DNA from 3 places in the Hominiventricola sp. genome. Region 1 is predicted to be linked to each of the others. Evidence: predicted binding sites of a transcription regulator. Region 1 holds the regulator's gene; each other region holds the start of a gene.
The links. The regulator HrcA, encoded in region 1, represses chaperone genes, less so after heat shock. The targets are predictions, from matches to a motif close to TGTTAGCACTCNNNNNNNNNGAGTGCTAACA.

Region 1 (4,424 bases):
AGCGGATACATTTACGATACCGTTTGCATCAATATCAAAGGTAACCTCGATCTGCGGAACTCCACGTCTTGCAGGCGGGATTCCATCCAGACGGAACTGGCCGAGGGATTTGTTATCTTTCGCGAACTGTCTCTCACCCTGTACTACGTTGATGTCTACAGCGGTCTGGTTATCAGCTGCGGTGGAGAAGATCTGGCTCTTCTTAGTCGGGATCGTGGTATTTCTCTCGATCAGACGGGTTGCAATACCTCCCATGGTCTCGATGGACAGGGACAGCGGAGTAACATCCAGAAGAAGGATATCACCGGCACCTGCATCTCCTGCAAGTTTACCACCCTGAATGGAAGCACCGATTGCCACACACTCATCCGGGTTCAGAGATTTGCTCGGCTCATGTCCGGTCAACTGTTTTACTTTATCCTGTACTGCCGGGATACGTGTGGAACCACCTACCAGCAGGACTTTACCAAGTTCAGACGGGCTGATACCTGCATCACGGAGAGCTGCCTGTACCGGGTTAGCAGTACGCTCTACCAGATCGTGAGTCAGCTCATCAAATTTTGCTCTGGTCAGGTTCATATCAAAGTGAAGCGGGCCGTCTGCGTTCATGCTGATGAACGGAAGGTTGATGTTGGTTGTTGTGGAAGCGGACAACTCCTTCTTAGCCTTCTCAGCTGCTTCTTTCAGTCTCTGCAGTGCCATCTTGTCGTTGCCAAGATCTACACCGTACTGTTTCTTGAATTCAGAGATCATATAATCTGTGATCTTCTGGTCGAAGTCATCACCACCCAGATGGTTGTCACCTGCGGTAGCCAGAACCTCGATAACGCCGTCACCGATCTCGATGATGGAAACATCGAAGGTACCGCCGCCAAGGTCGTATACCATGATCTTCTGCTCTTTCTCATTGTCAAGGCCGTATGCCAGTGCTGCAGCGGTCGGCTCATTGATGATACGTTTTACATCCAGTCCTGCGATCTTACCTGCATCTTTGGTTGCCTGTCTCTGTGCGTCATTGAAGTATGCCGGAACAGTGATAACTGCCTCGGTTACTTTCTCGCCCAGATAGTTCTCTGCATCTGCTTTCAGCTTCTGCAGGATCATAGCGGAAATCTCCTGCGGAGAATATTTCTTTCCTTCAATGTCTACTTTATAATCAGTTCCCATATGTCTCTTGATGGAAGAGATGGTTTTCTCGGAGTTGGTAACTGCCTGACGTTTTGCCGGCTCTCCTACCAGACGCTCACCAGTTTTTGTAAATGCTACGATAGACGGTGTTGTTCTTGCTCCTTCTGTATTTGCAACAACCGTAGGTTTTCCACCTTCCATTACGGCTACACAAGAGTTCGTTGTTCCTAAATCAATACCAATAATCTTGCTCATTTCTTTTTCCTCCTGAAAATACTAAATCTTATAGACCACAGCGCGTTAGCTCGCTGCTCATTGCTTACGCGTCAGTTTACAACTTTAACCATGCTGTGACGAAGCACTGCATCTTTATATTTATAACCCTTCTGGAATTCCTCAGATACTGTATTTTCTCCAAGTTCCTCATCCTCCGCATGCATCACTGCATTATGGAAATTCGGATCAAATTCCTGGCCCACCGCTTCGATGGGGGTTACGCCCAAATCTGTAAGAACCGTGATCAGCTGTTTATAAATCATTTCCATTCCGCTGGCTACCGGTCCATCTTTCTGATCTTCCGGAATACTCTTCAAGCCTCGCTCAAAGTTATCTACTACCGGAAGCAGTTTCTCGATCACATCTCTTGCTCCCACCATGTACATCTGGGATTTCTCCTTTTCTGTACGGTTTCTGAAGTTTTCAAACTCTGCAAGCTGACGTTTTACTTTATCGGTCAGTTCTGCGATCTGTTCATCTTTCTTGTCTTTTTTCTCTTTCTTCTTTCCGAAGAATCCTTTTTTGTCAGGTTCCGCATCGGCTTTTGTTTCTTCTGTCTCAGCCGTCTCAGTGGCTTCTGCTTCAGCAGTATCTTCTGCTTTTACTTCTTCCTCCTGAATCTCCGGTTCCTGTTCCATTGTCTTGTTTTCTTCCACCGTTGTTCCGCCTTTCTATTTATGAAAAACATCATCCAGCTGATCCATCATGGCTTTCAGCTTACCCATAACGTTCTCGTAATCCATTCTCTTGGGACCAATGATTCCAATGGTACCCTGAAGCCCTTCGCCCAGTTCGTAGGTTGCCGTGACAACACTGCAGTCCTTCATGGATTTTACCGGTGTCTCATTACCGATATATACCTGAATTCCTTTTTCGTCTTTGTTCAGTGTGTCTGTAACCAGATCTACCAGGTTCTGCTTCTCCTCCAGTGTCTGTATCAGTTCACTGGCCTTTCCGTTCTCACTTAATTCCGGATAACGGAAAATGTTTGTGGCCCCGCCGGTGTAGATCTCCATTCCCTCATCGGAATGAATCGCCTCGGCGACTGCATCCACCACATCACTGACGATGTTGCTGTGAATACCGGCCTGTTCTTTCATGCTGGAAATCATCTGAAGATTGATTTCCTGAATGGTCTTTCCATTCAGCATGGTATTCAGCAGGATATTAAGCTTCAGAATACTTTCATCACTCAGTTCCTCACAGACCGGTAAGAGTTTGTTGCGGATCACATTTCCTTCCGCTACAATCACCGCCAGGATCTGATTGGCATCCACACGGGACAGCTGAATGAATTTCAGTTTGTTCTGATGATACTGTGGAGTGGAAACCATCGTGGCATAATTGGTATCATTTGCCAGGATCTTTACCACCTGCTTCAGCACACTTTCCAGCCGGTCGGTACGCTGAACCATCAGTTCCTGAAGTTCCGTCACTTCCCGGTCTTTTTCCTGCATCAGGTAATCCACATACAGCCGGTATCCTTTATCGGAAGGAATTCTTCCGGCGGAAGTGTGGGGTTGAATGATGTAACCCATCTCTTCCAGATCCGACATCTCATTGCGGATGGTAGCAGAGGAAAGCTTCAGATCCGGATCCTTCGATATGGTTCTCGATCCTACCGGTTCTCCGGTCTCCATGTAATTCCGGATAATCACATTTAAGATTTTTTTCTTTCTCTCATCCAGTTCCATGGGTTATGCTCCTTTCTTCTGCTTGTTAGCACTCAACATGTAAGAGTGCTAACATTTCCTGTAACTTAAGATAGCACTCCCTATAGTGCTTTGTCAAGTGTATTTTATATTTTTTTATGAAGAATTTGTGAACGGATTACAACTGACCAAGCAGCCGAAGTGACAGGCTGTGAGCGGAACCGCTCGCGCTAAGTCCTCGATCCAGCGGTACTAAGATTCGAACTTCGCTGCAGGCTCGTTCTCATCAAGTACCGGGACTGCGGACGTTCCTTTCACAGGCTGTCACTTCGGCCTGCCCAGCATATCTATAAACAAAAAACCACGCGGAAAATTATAAAATCCACGTGGTTCTGATTTTTATTCTTCTGTACCTTCTGTATCCTCTTCCGCTTCCGTATCCGTTCCGGCCTGACCGTCCTGGGAGCGTGTTTTCAGGAAGGTATATTCTCTCTGTGCATCCGCATCATCCGGATAGCTTTCCAGATAGATCTCCATCTTCTGAAGGGCGGTATCAAAATCTCCCTGCTGTTCATAGACAGTGATCTCCGATGCCATCAGTTTTTGCAGACATCCGCCGTTTCCCATGGAAATTCCCCCCTGCAGGGTGTCCAGTGCACCAGTGTAATCACCCTGTGCCAGCTGATAAGCCGCCACCCGTTCATAAGCTTCCTGATGCGTAACTTCTTCACCATCCAGATAACTCTGATAGAGGGTAATGGCATAGTCTGTATTTCCCATCTCCCGGTACAGCTCTGCCTGCCAGTAAATGCCTTCCGGATTACCTTCCTTGGAAGCTGCCTCCAGATAGGTCTTGGCATTTGTATCATCTTCCATATAATAAGAAAGTCTTCCCAGCATTACTTTATTCTTCTTAGAGGTAAGACTCATCGCCTTGGTAAAATCTGCTTTTGCGGCTTCTGCATTTCCTGCCTCCCGATAGAGAAGTCCTCTGGTTGTATAAATCTCCGCACTCTCCTTCAGGTCCAGAATGGCACTGCAGGTGGCAATGGCATCCTCTGTATTTCCTGCATAATACTGTGCCGATGCTTTATATGCCGCAATATCCAGTTCCAGACTGCCTGCATGCATATCGGCAAGTTCCAGGGCCTCATTATAGGAAGCGATGGCGTCTTCATAGCTGCCTTCCCGAGCCTGTTCCATGCCCTGGGTTCGTAAAGCCAGCTGCTGTTCTTCTGTCTTTTTATCCGTACCGCAGCCAATCAGAAGCCCCATACACAGAACAGTCACTGCCAGCATAGTCCGCTTTATCTTTTTTCCTTTCATAGCTCCTCCTTATCCCAGAATTCCCGGTTCATGGTACACGCC
Region 2 (4,424 bases), on a different contig from region 1:
TTTTAAAACAGTCTAACAGATCACTTAAGTAATGTCAATGGGTTTTCTTACAGAACGCAAAAAAGACTGCGGGAAAACCCGCAGCCTTTTGAAAATTCGGAAATTACATCATTCCCATTCCGCCGCCAGCCGGAGCTGCTGCCGGAGCAGGCTCTTTGATATTTGCAACGCATGCCTCAGTGGTCAGGAATGTGGATGCTACACTGGTAGCATTCTGCAGTGCAGTTCTGGTAACCTTAGCCGGATCCAGAATACCTGCCTCTACCATGTTGACATACTGCTCATTGTAAGCATCGAAGCCAACACCAACCTCAGACTCACGTACCTTGTTGATGATAACAGCGCCTTCCAGTCCTGCATTTGCAGCGATGTGGAACAGCGGAGCTTCCAGTGCTTTCAGGATCACCTTACCGCCGGTCTTCTCATCACCTTCCAGCGTATCAACCAGTTTTGCAACCTCTTTGGAAGCATGGATGTAAGCAGATCCTCCACCGCAGATAATACCTTCTTCAACTGCTGCTCTGGTAGCTGCCAGTGCATCTTCCATACGAAGTTTTGCTTCTTTCATCTCGGTCTCGGTAGCAGCACCTACGCGGATAACAGCAACCCCACCGGACAGTTTTGCAAAACGCTCCTGAAGTTTTTCTTTATCAAATTCAGATTTGGTGTTCTCAATCTCAGCTTTAATTGTCTTAACACGATCAGCAATTGCCTCTTTGTCGCCAAGACCATCTACAATAACAGTAGATTCTTTCTGTACTTTTACAGATTTTGCACGTCCAAGCATATCAATGGTAGCATCTTTCAGTTCAAGACCAATCTCCTCGGAGATTACAGTACCACCGGTCAGGATTGCGATATCCTGCAGCATTGCTTTTCTTCTGTCACCATAACCCGGAGCTTTTACTCCTACAGCAGTGAAGGTTCCACGCAGTTTGTTCAGTACCAGAGTGGTCAGAGCTTCGCCCTCGATATCCTCTGCGATGATGAGCAGTTTCTTACCGGACTGTACCAGCTGCTCCAGTACCGGGAGGATCTCCTGGATATTAGAAATCTTCTTATCAGTAATCAGGATGTACGGATCATCCAGAACTGCTTCCATCTTCTCAGTATCAGTTGCCATGTATGCGGAAATGTATCCACGGTCGAACTGCATACCTTCTACTACATCCAGCTCGGTCTGCATGGTCTTGGACTCTTCGATGGTAATAACACCGTCGTTTGCTACTTTCTCCATAGCGTCTGCAACCATATCACCTACTTTGTCATCTCCGGCAGAGATTGCTGCAACTCTTGCCATCTGATGTTTTCCGGATACTTTGCTGCTCATAGCTGCGATTGCTTCTACAGCTTTGTCAGTTGCTTTCTTCATACCTTTTCTCAGGACAATCGGGTTAGCACCTGCTTCCAGGTTCTTCATTCCTTCGTGGATCATTGCCTGAGCAAGAACAGTAGCGGTCGTAGTACCGTCACCGGCTACATCGTTGGTCTTGGTAGCTACTTCTTTTACCAGCTGTGCGCCCATGTTCTCGAACGGATCTTCCAGCTCAATCTCTTTTGCAATGGTAACACCATCGTTCGTGATCAGCGGAGCGCCAAACTGTTTGTCAAGAACTACGTTTCTTCCTTTCGGTCCGATGGTTACGCGGACAGTATCTGCAAGTTTATTAACACCGGCTTCCAGTGCTTTTCTGGCATCAACGCCATATTTCAAATCTTTAGCCATGATTCAATTCCTCCTGTCATACTGACATTATATTTTTGATTATTCTACAATTGCAAGAATATCATTCTGTCTTACGATAACGTACTCTTCCTCGTCAAGTTTTACTTCATTACCTGCAAACTTGGAATAGATTACCTGATCGCCAACCTTTACCTGCATGGTAACTTCTTTTCCGTCAACCATTCCACCAGGTCCTACTGCAACAACTTCTGCTGTTACCGGTTTCTCCTGAGATTTTGCTGCAAGGATAATTCCGGATTTGGTGGTCTCCTCTTTCTCTGTCTGCTTTAATACAACTCTGTCACCCAAAGGTACTAACTTCATGATAATTCCTCCTGTCATACTTCCATTTCATTTTATTAGCACTCACTTAAGTCGAGTGCTAACCTTTAGTCATTATATTAGTATGGTTGTAGTAAAATGTCAATGGGGAATTTTTAATTTTTCAAAATTTTAATAATTTTTACCGGGCATCCGGTTCTTTTCTACTTTTTCCAGCTCTTCAAACACACACTCATTGATGACCTTGATATTGGTTCCCTTCATTCCGGAGGAACGGGACTCAATGACTCCTGCACTCTCAAATTTGCGGAGAGCATTGACAATTACAGAACGGGTGATACCTGCTTTATCAGCAATACGGCTGGCCACCAATGTACATTCGTCACCTTTCATCTCTTTAAAAATCAGAAGAATCGCTTCCAGCTCTGTTACAGACAGCGTGCTGATGGCAGACTGTACAATGTGCTGTCTGCGGATTTCCTCCGCATTTTCTTCGTGAACGGCACGCATCATCTCCAGACCAACAACCGTCGTGCCGTATTCACTTAAAATAATATCATCGATATCGTAATCATTTTCGTATTTATAAAGGAACAGTGTTCCCAGACGTTCTCCTGCAATATCAATGGGCGTCACCAGTGCGTGATACTTTTTAATATTCTCCACAGCAAATCCCAGTGTCTGCAGATTCACATTTTCTTTTGTGGAAAGAATTCCCAGAAGGCGCTCATTCAGAAGCGGATCAATAAGACCACCTACTTTATCTACGATCAGTTCATGAATCTCCTCTACGCCTTCGAAGCTGCTGATGCCCAGAACTTTTCCTTTTTTACTGATAACCAGAACATTGGAATTCAAAATATCTGACAGAACCCGGCAGATATCATTGAAGACCACTTTGCTGGAATTGTTATTATGCAGAAGCTTGTTGATTTTTCTTGTTTTGTCTAATAATTGTACACTCATTTTTCTCTCCCATATCCATGTAATATTCAGCGCCCCATTCAGAAAATCACCTTTTTACGGCGCTAACTGGCTCTATAAACGCACAAAGTGCAGCCACCCCACGCGGCTGCACTTTGCATATTAGCATATTTGTCTGTATATTTCAATCAATTCTGAAAATTATTTGTTTTCTTTTTCTCCGGTCTCTTCCTTCGGTGCTTCCGGGCGTTTCCATGATACGTAATCACAATCTGGATACCCCTCACAGCTATAGAACTTCCGTCCTTTGGAAGACCGTCTGAGTACAACTTCTTTTCCACACTTCGGACATTTTACGCCAATCTTTTCCAGATAAGGCTTGGTATTCCTGCATTCCGGAAAACCAGGGCAGGCCAGGAATTTTCCATGGGGGCCATATTTCACCACCATGTTCCGTCCGCACTGCTCACAGACCACATCAGACACTTCATCCTGAATCTTCACTTTTTCCAGATCCGCTTCTGCCTTCTCCACAGCTGCTGCCAGATCCGGATAGAAATTACTGACCACAGTCTTCCAGCTGACCTTTCCTTCTTCTACCATATCAAGAAGAGACTCCACATTTGCAGTGAAATCCGGTTCCACAATACTCGGGAAAGCCTGCTTCATCATATTGTTGACCACTTCACCCAGCTCGGTCAGATAAAGGTTCCGTCCTTCTTTTGCCACATAGCGGCGGGCAATAATGGTACTGATGGTAGGCGCATAAGTACTTGGACGTCCAATGCCCAGTTCCTCCAGTGTCTTGACCAGTGCCGCCTCTGTATAGTGTGCCGGTGGCTGTGTAAAATGCTGTTTGTCTTCCAATTCTTTCAGCGTCAGTTCTGAATCCGGTCCCAGCTCCTTTAAAAGATTCAGGCTTCCACCCTTCTCATCATCCTCCTGCGTATAGACAGACATAAATCCATCAAAAGCGACAGAAGATGCAGATACGGTAAAGCGATAGCCGCCTCCGTCGATCTTCACCGCCATCGTATTGTATCTGGCATCTGCCATACAACTGGCTGTAAACCGTTTCCAGATCAGCTGATACAGACGATACTGGTCTCTGGAAAGAGACTCCTTGATAGAAATCGGCAGTCTGCTGATATCGGTAGGACGAATCGCCTCATGGGCATCCTGGATCTTCTTGCCTGTTGCCTTTTTTGTCTCTCCATGGCGCAGATAATTTTCTCCATACTGTTCCCCGATATAGGACTCTGCCATGTGGGCTGCCTCATCGGAAATACGCGTCGAATCCGTACGAAGATAGGTGATAATACCTACGGTTCCCTGTCCTTCAATGTCAATTCCCTCGTATAACTGCTGCGCCAGACGCATGGTCTTGGAAGTGGAAAAGTTCAGTACTTTGGATGCTTCCTGCTGCAGGGTACTGGTGGTAAACGGCAACGGTGCCTTCTTAGTACGTTCTCCCTTCTTCACATCAGTTACG
Region 3 (4,424 bases), on a different contig from region 1:
CGGAACTTTACACTTCTTATCTGAATATGAATTTTTCAGACTGGCTCTCCCAATATTGGGCATCTAACCATCTATCTTGGCATCCATTGTCCCGGCTGCAGCTGACTCGCCTTTATATTGGAAATCAGTTCTGTCATCTGCTGTTCCCGAAAGAAGATGTCCTGTTTGCGCTTATGGACAAGGCCTGGGCAGATGGATTGGCAATGACCCTTTCCTTTTCTTATTTGCGGGAGTTTATGCTGAAACCAATTCAGCAGCTGCTCGAAACATTAAATTTCTGGTGCCAGAAACACCAGACGACCGTGGAAATTGTCGTCAATGACTGGGCTATGGCAGACCTTCTGACAGACTTTCCACAGCTGCACCCTATTCTTGGAGTACTTATCAACAAACGCCGGAAAGATCCACGTCTTTCTTATAAGAAAGGGGAACTTTCCGCCCTCTCCGAAAACAGCATAAATGCAGATTTTTATCGAAATTTTCTTGCCGAAACCTGCAGGATCACACGGTATGAATGGGAATCCTGTGGTTATCTTCCGGAACTGCCGGAAGGAAAGCACAGCCTTCATCTGCCCTTTTACCAGACCAACACCTCCCAGTACTGTCCACTCTATGCCCGCTGCAAAAGAGGCAGTCGCGGCGCACAGACACTCCCAAAGGACTGCCCCCACTGGTGCAGGGAATATGCCTTTCTCTATCCGGCTCACCTTCACATGCTCGGACGATATAATTCCCTGTTTGCACTGGATACCGGGATTCTTCAGTCGCCGGAACTGCTTGGTGGATGGCTACGAGAAGGCGTTGACCGTCTGGTTGTCAATCTTCTGTAATTTTATTTTAATGGAGAATCTTTATGAAACTGACTGTTGGACTTGGATCTGTCGATGAATATATTCGTTTTAGCGAAGCGGGTGCCGATGAATTCTTCTGCGGGTATGTTCCTTATTCCTGGACGCAGAAATACGACACCATGATGCCTCTTAACAGGAGGGAAGTACTCTGCTCCAATGTACAGCTGGGTGCTTTCTCCGAGCTGGAAATCCTGGCATCCATGATACGGGACTATCAGCGTCCGGTTCATCTGACCTTCAACTCTCTTTTCTATCTGCCGGAGCAGTATCCAGAGATCGCTAAGATCATGAAAGCCTGTATGTGCCTTGGATTTCAGAGTTATATTATTGCCGACCCGGCGCTCATTCTGTATCTTCGGGAACATAACATTGACTGTGAGATTCATTTAAGCGGCGAAACCGGGGAAGTCAACAGCCGAATGGTCGATTTTTTCCAGCAATTTTCTTTAAAAAGAGTAATTTTTCATCGAAAGAACAGCTTTGACGATATGAAAGCAGTCATCAACGCAGAAAAATCCCATGGCGGTCTGCGGTCCAGGACAGAATTTGAGGCATTCATCCTCAATGAAATGTGCCAGTTTACCGGTGCCTTCTGTAATTCTCTCCACTGCGATGAGCTTGGACACCTGTGCCGGATTCCCTACTGGCTGGAGCCTTTAAGGGAATCTTGTGATGACTCATCTCTCAGACAGCTTCGGCCGTCAGTGCCTGCTGCTTCGTCGCAAACAGATGTGCCGAACGATTCTGATCTTCCGGATGGCTATCTCTGCGGTGCTACCGGATGCGGACTCTGCGCCCTTTACCGGCTCCGGGAAATCGGCATTACTCACCTGAAACTGGTAGGCCGCGGCAATTATACAGACTTTATGGAACAAGATATCCGCATGCTCCGGCAAGCACTGGCGATACTGGAAACAAGCGCTTCTGAAAAAGACTTTCAGCTGAATATGCGGGAGCAGCTTTTTCCACAAGGCTGCAGCTCCCACTGCTATTACCTTTAACCTCATCTATTTTCTTTTGGCAGGACGAATTTCGCCCTGCTTTTTTTCTGTTTTTTAAAGTTCACAGAAAGTTCACAAAAAATTAGCACTCACCTCTTGACAGTGCTAATAATGCGTGCTATAGTACAACTAGAACAAAGGAAAGGGAAACAAAAAGATAAGGTTCCTGATTCAGAGTTCCAGATAATGACAAATAAATATGAGGTTGACTGAAAGGAGAAATGACTTATGTTGATGCCTAGTATTTTTAATGATAACGTATTTGATGATTTCTTTGATTTTCCGTTTTACGACGACAGAGCTGAGAAAAAGCTTTATGGTCATCACGCAGCTAATCTGATGAAGACCGATATTCAGGAACATGAAGATGGTTACACTCTGGAGATGGATCTTCCGGGATTCAAGAAAGAGGAAATTCAGATTGAACTGAACAATGGTTATATGACCATCAGCGCAGCCAAAGGTCTGGATGAAGATGAGAAGGACAAGAAATCCGGTAAATACATCCGCCGTGAACGTTATACCGGTTCCTGCCAGCGTAGTTTCTATGTTGGTGAAGATGTGACCGAAGAGGATATCAAAGCTGAATTTAAGCATGGTATCCTGAAGCTCTTCATTCCGAAGAAAGAAGCAAAACCTGCTGTTGAGCAGAAGAAATATGTTTCCATTGAAGGATAACTGACTCTCCCGGCGGGAAACCGCCGGGAAGTGACTTTAAACATTTTGAATATAGATTTTATTTTTAAGGAGAGATGACTTATGTTGATGCCGAGCATTTTTAATACAAACTTATTTGATGATTTCTTTGATTTTCCGTTCTATGATGATACGAAAGCTGAGAAAAAGCTTTATGGTCATCACGCAGCTAATCTGATGAAGACCGATATTCAGGAACATGAAGATGGTTACACTCTGGAAATGGACCTTCCGGGATTCAAGAAAGAGGAAATCAAGGTGGAGCTGAATAACGGTTACATGACCATCAGCGCAGCCAAGGGTCTGGATGAGGATGAGAAAGATAAGAAATCCGGTAAATACATCCGCCGTGAACGTTATACCGGTTCCTGCCAACGTAGCTTCTATGTTGGTGAAGATGTGACCGAAGAGGATATCAAGGCCGAATTTAAACATGGTATCCTGAAACTCTTCGTTCCGAAGAAAGAAGCAAAACCTGCTGTTGAGCAGAAGAAATATGTTTCCATTGAAGGATAACTGACTCTCCCGGCGGGAAACCGCCGGGAAGTAACTTTAAACATTTTGAATATAAATTTTATTTTTAAGGAGAGATGACTTATGTTGATGCCGAGCATTTTTAATACGAATTTATTTGATGATTTCTTTGATTTTCCGTTCTATGATGATACGAAAGCTGAGAAAAAGCTTTATGGTCACCATGCAGCTAATCTGATGAAGACCGATATTCAGGAACACGATGATGGTTATACTCTGGAGATGGACCTTCCGGGATTCAAGAAAGAGGAAATCAAGGTGGAGCTGAATAACGGTTACATGACCATCAGCGCAGCCAAGGGTCTGGATGAGGATGAGAAAGATAAGAAATCCGGTAAATACATCCGCCGTGAACGTTATACCGGTTCCTGCCAACGTAGCTTCTATGTTGGTGAAGATGTGACCGAAGAGGATATCAAGGCCGAATTTAAACATGGTATCCTGAAACTCTTCGTTCCGAAGAAAGAAGCAAAACCTGCTGTTGAGCAGAAAAAATACGTTTCTATCGAAGGATAACAGAACACAGGAGGGGACTGAAAAGTCCCCTCTTTTTTATTTGCTCAGCTTATTCGCTAATTCCAGTTCACCCCGTTCTTTCATAAGTGCAAGCACTTGCTCCATAGTCGGCAGAGACGGCATTGCACCCATTCCACATACCGTAATGGCTGCTGTATAAGCTGCCATGCGAAGCGCCTCTTCCTCGGAAAGTCCTCCGGCCACACCGGTACAGAAAGCAGCAACAAAAGAATCTCCCGCTGCTGTCGGATCTTTTACGTTCGGCATATGAACACAGGGAACCTGAATTTTGTATTCCCCATCACATAAGATGGCTCCGTTGCTTCCCAGGGTAATCATCAGTTTTCCAATTCCCTTTGCACGCAGATTTTGAACCACTGCATCAAGATCTTTCGGATCCACACCGTGAGCATCTGCTTTTAAAGGAAGTCCACTTAATAATGCGGCCTCATGCTCATTCGGAGACGCATAGGCAATGCAGGAAAGAAGATCATCGTCTAATACAGCAGCCGGGGCCGGATTGAGCATTACCGGGACTTTGGCTCCATGTGCCATCTTTGCTGCTGCCTTGATCGTATCCATCCGAAGTTCTAGCTGCAGCATCAGCAGGTCATAACTGCTGATGCTCTCCTTTAACCAGGTCAGATCTTCCGGATCCAGATCATAGTTACTTCCCGGCACAACCAGAATCCGATTCTGTACCCCATCTTCCCTTACTTCCAGCTGAATATGTCCGACACCGCTGAAGTTTTTATGACTGATTTTCACATGAGATACATCAATTCCTGCCTGCTTCAGGACATCCAACATCTCCTGTCCAAATGCA

Region 2: ACZMB2_RS08170 (co-chaperone GroES) is a predicted target of HrcA. The motif match lies at 2,084-2,114, and genes of this name have one in related genera.
Region 3: ACZMB2_RS05615 (Hsp20/alpha crystallin family protein) is a predicted target of HrcA. The motif match lies at 1,933-1,963, and genes of this name have one in related genera.

Annotation. Positions count from the first base shown of each region.
Region 1 covers NZ_DBLYVB010000003.1:92,406-96,829, reverse strand. The annotation lists gene dnaK (molecular chaperone DnaK) at 1-1,383, opposite strand, end outside; gene grpE (nucleotide exchange factor GrpE) at 1,455-2,042, opposite strand; gene hrcA (heat-inducible transcriptional repressor HrcA) at 2,076-3,098, opposite strand; gene ACZMB2_RS03520 (tetratricopeptide repeat protein) at 3,456-4,382, opposite strand; gene ACZMB2_RS03515 (glycosyltransferase family 2 protein) at 4,379-4,424, opposite strand, start outside.
Region 2 covers NZ_DBLYVB010000010.1:78,278-82,701, reverse strand. The annotation lists gene groL (chaperonin GroEL) at 104-1,726, opposite strand; gene ACZMB2_RS08170 (co-chaperone GroES) at 1,766-2,050, opposite strand; gene codY (GTP-sensing pleiotropic transcriptional regulator CodY) at 2,180-2,974, opposite strand; gene topA (type I DNA topoisomerase) at 3,134-4,424, opposite strand, start outside.
Region 3 covers NZ_DBLYVB010000006.1:3,638-8,061, forward strand. The annotation lists gene ACZMB2_RS05605 (hypothetical protein) at 1-830, shown strand, start outside; gene ACZMB2_RS05610 (U32 family peptidase) at 854-1,852, shown strand; gene ACZMB2_RS05615 (Hsp20/alpha crystallin family protein) at 2,081-2,530, shown strand; gene ACZMB2_RS05620 (Hsp20/alpha crystallin family protein) at 2,612-3,064, shown strand; gene ACZMB2_RS05625 (Hsp20/alpha crystallin family protein) at 3,146-3,598, shown strand; gene ACZMB2_RS05630 (ribokinase) at 3,635-4,424, opposite strand, start outside.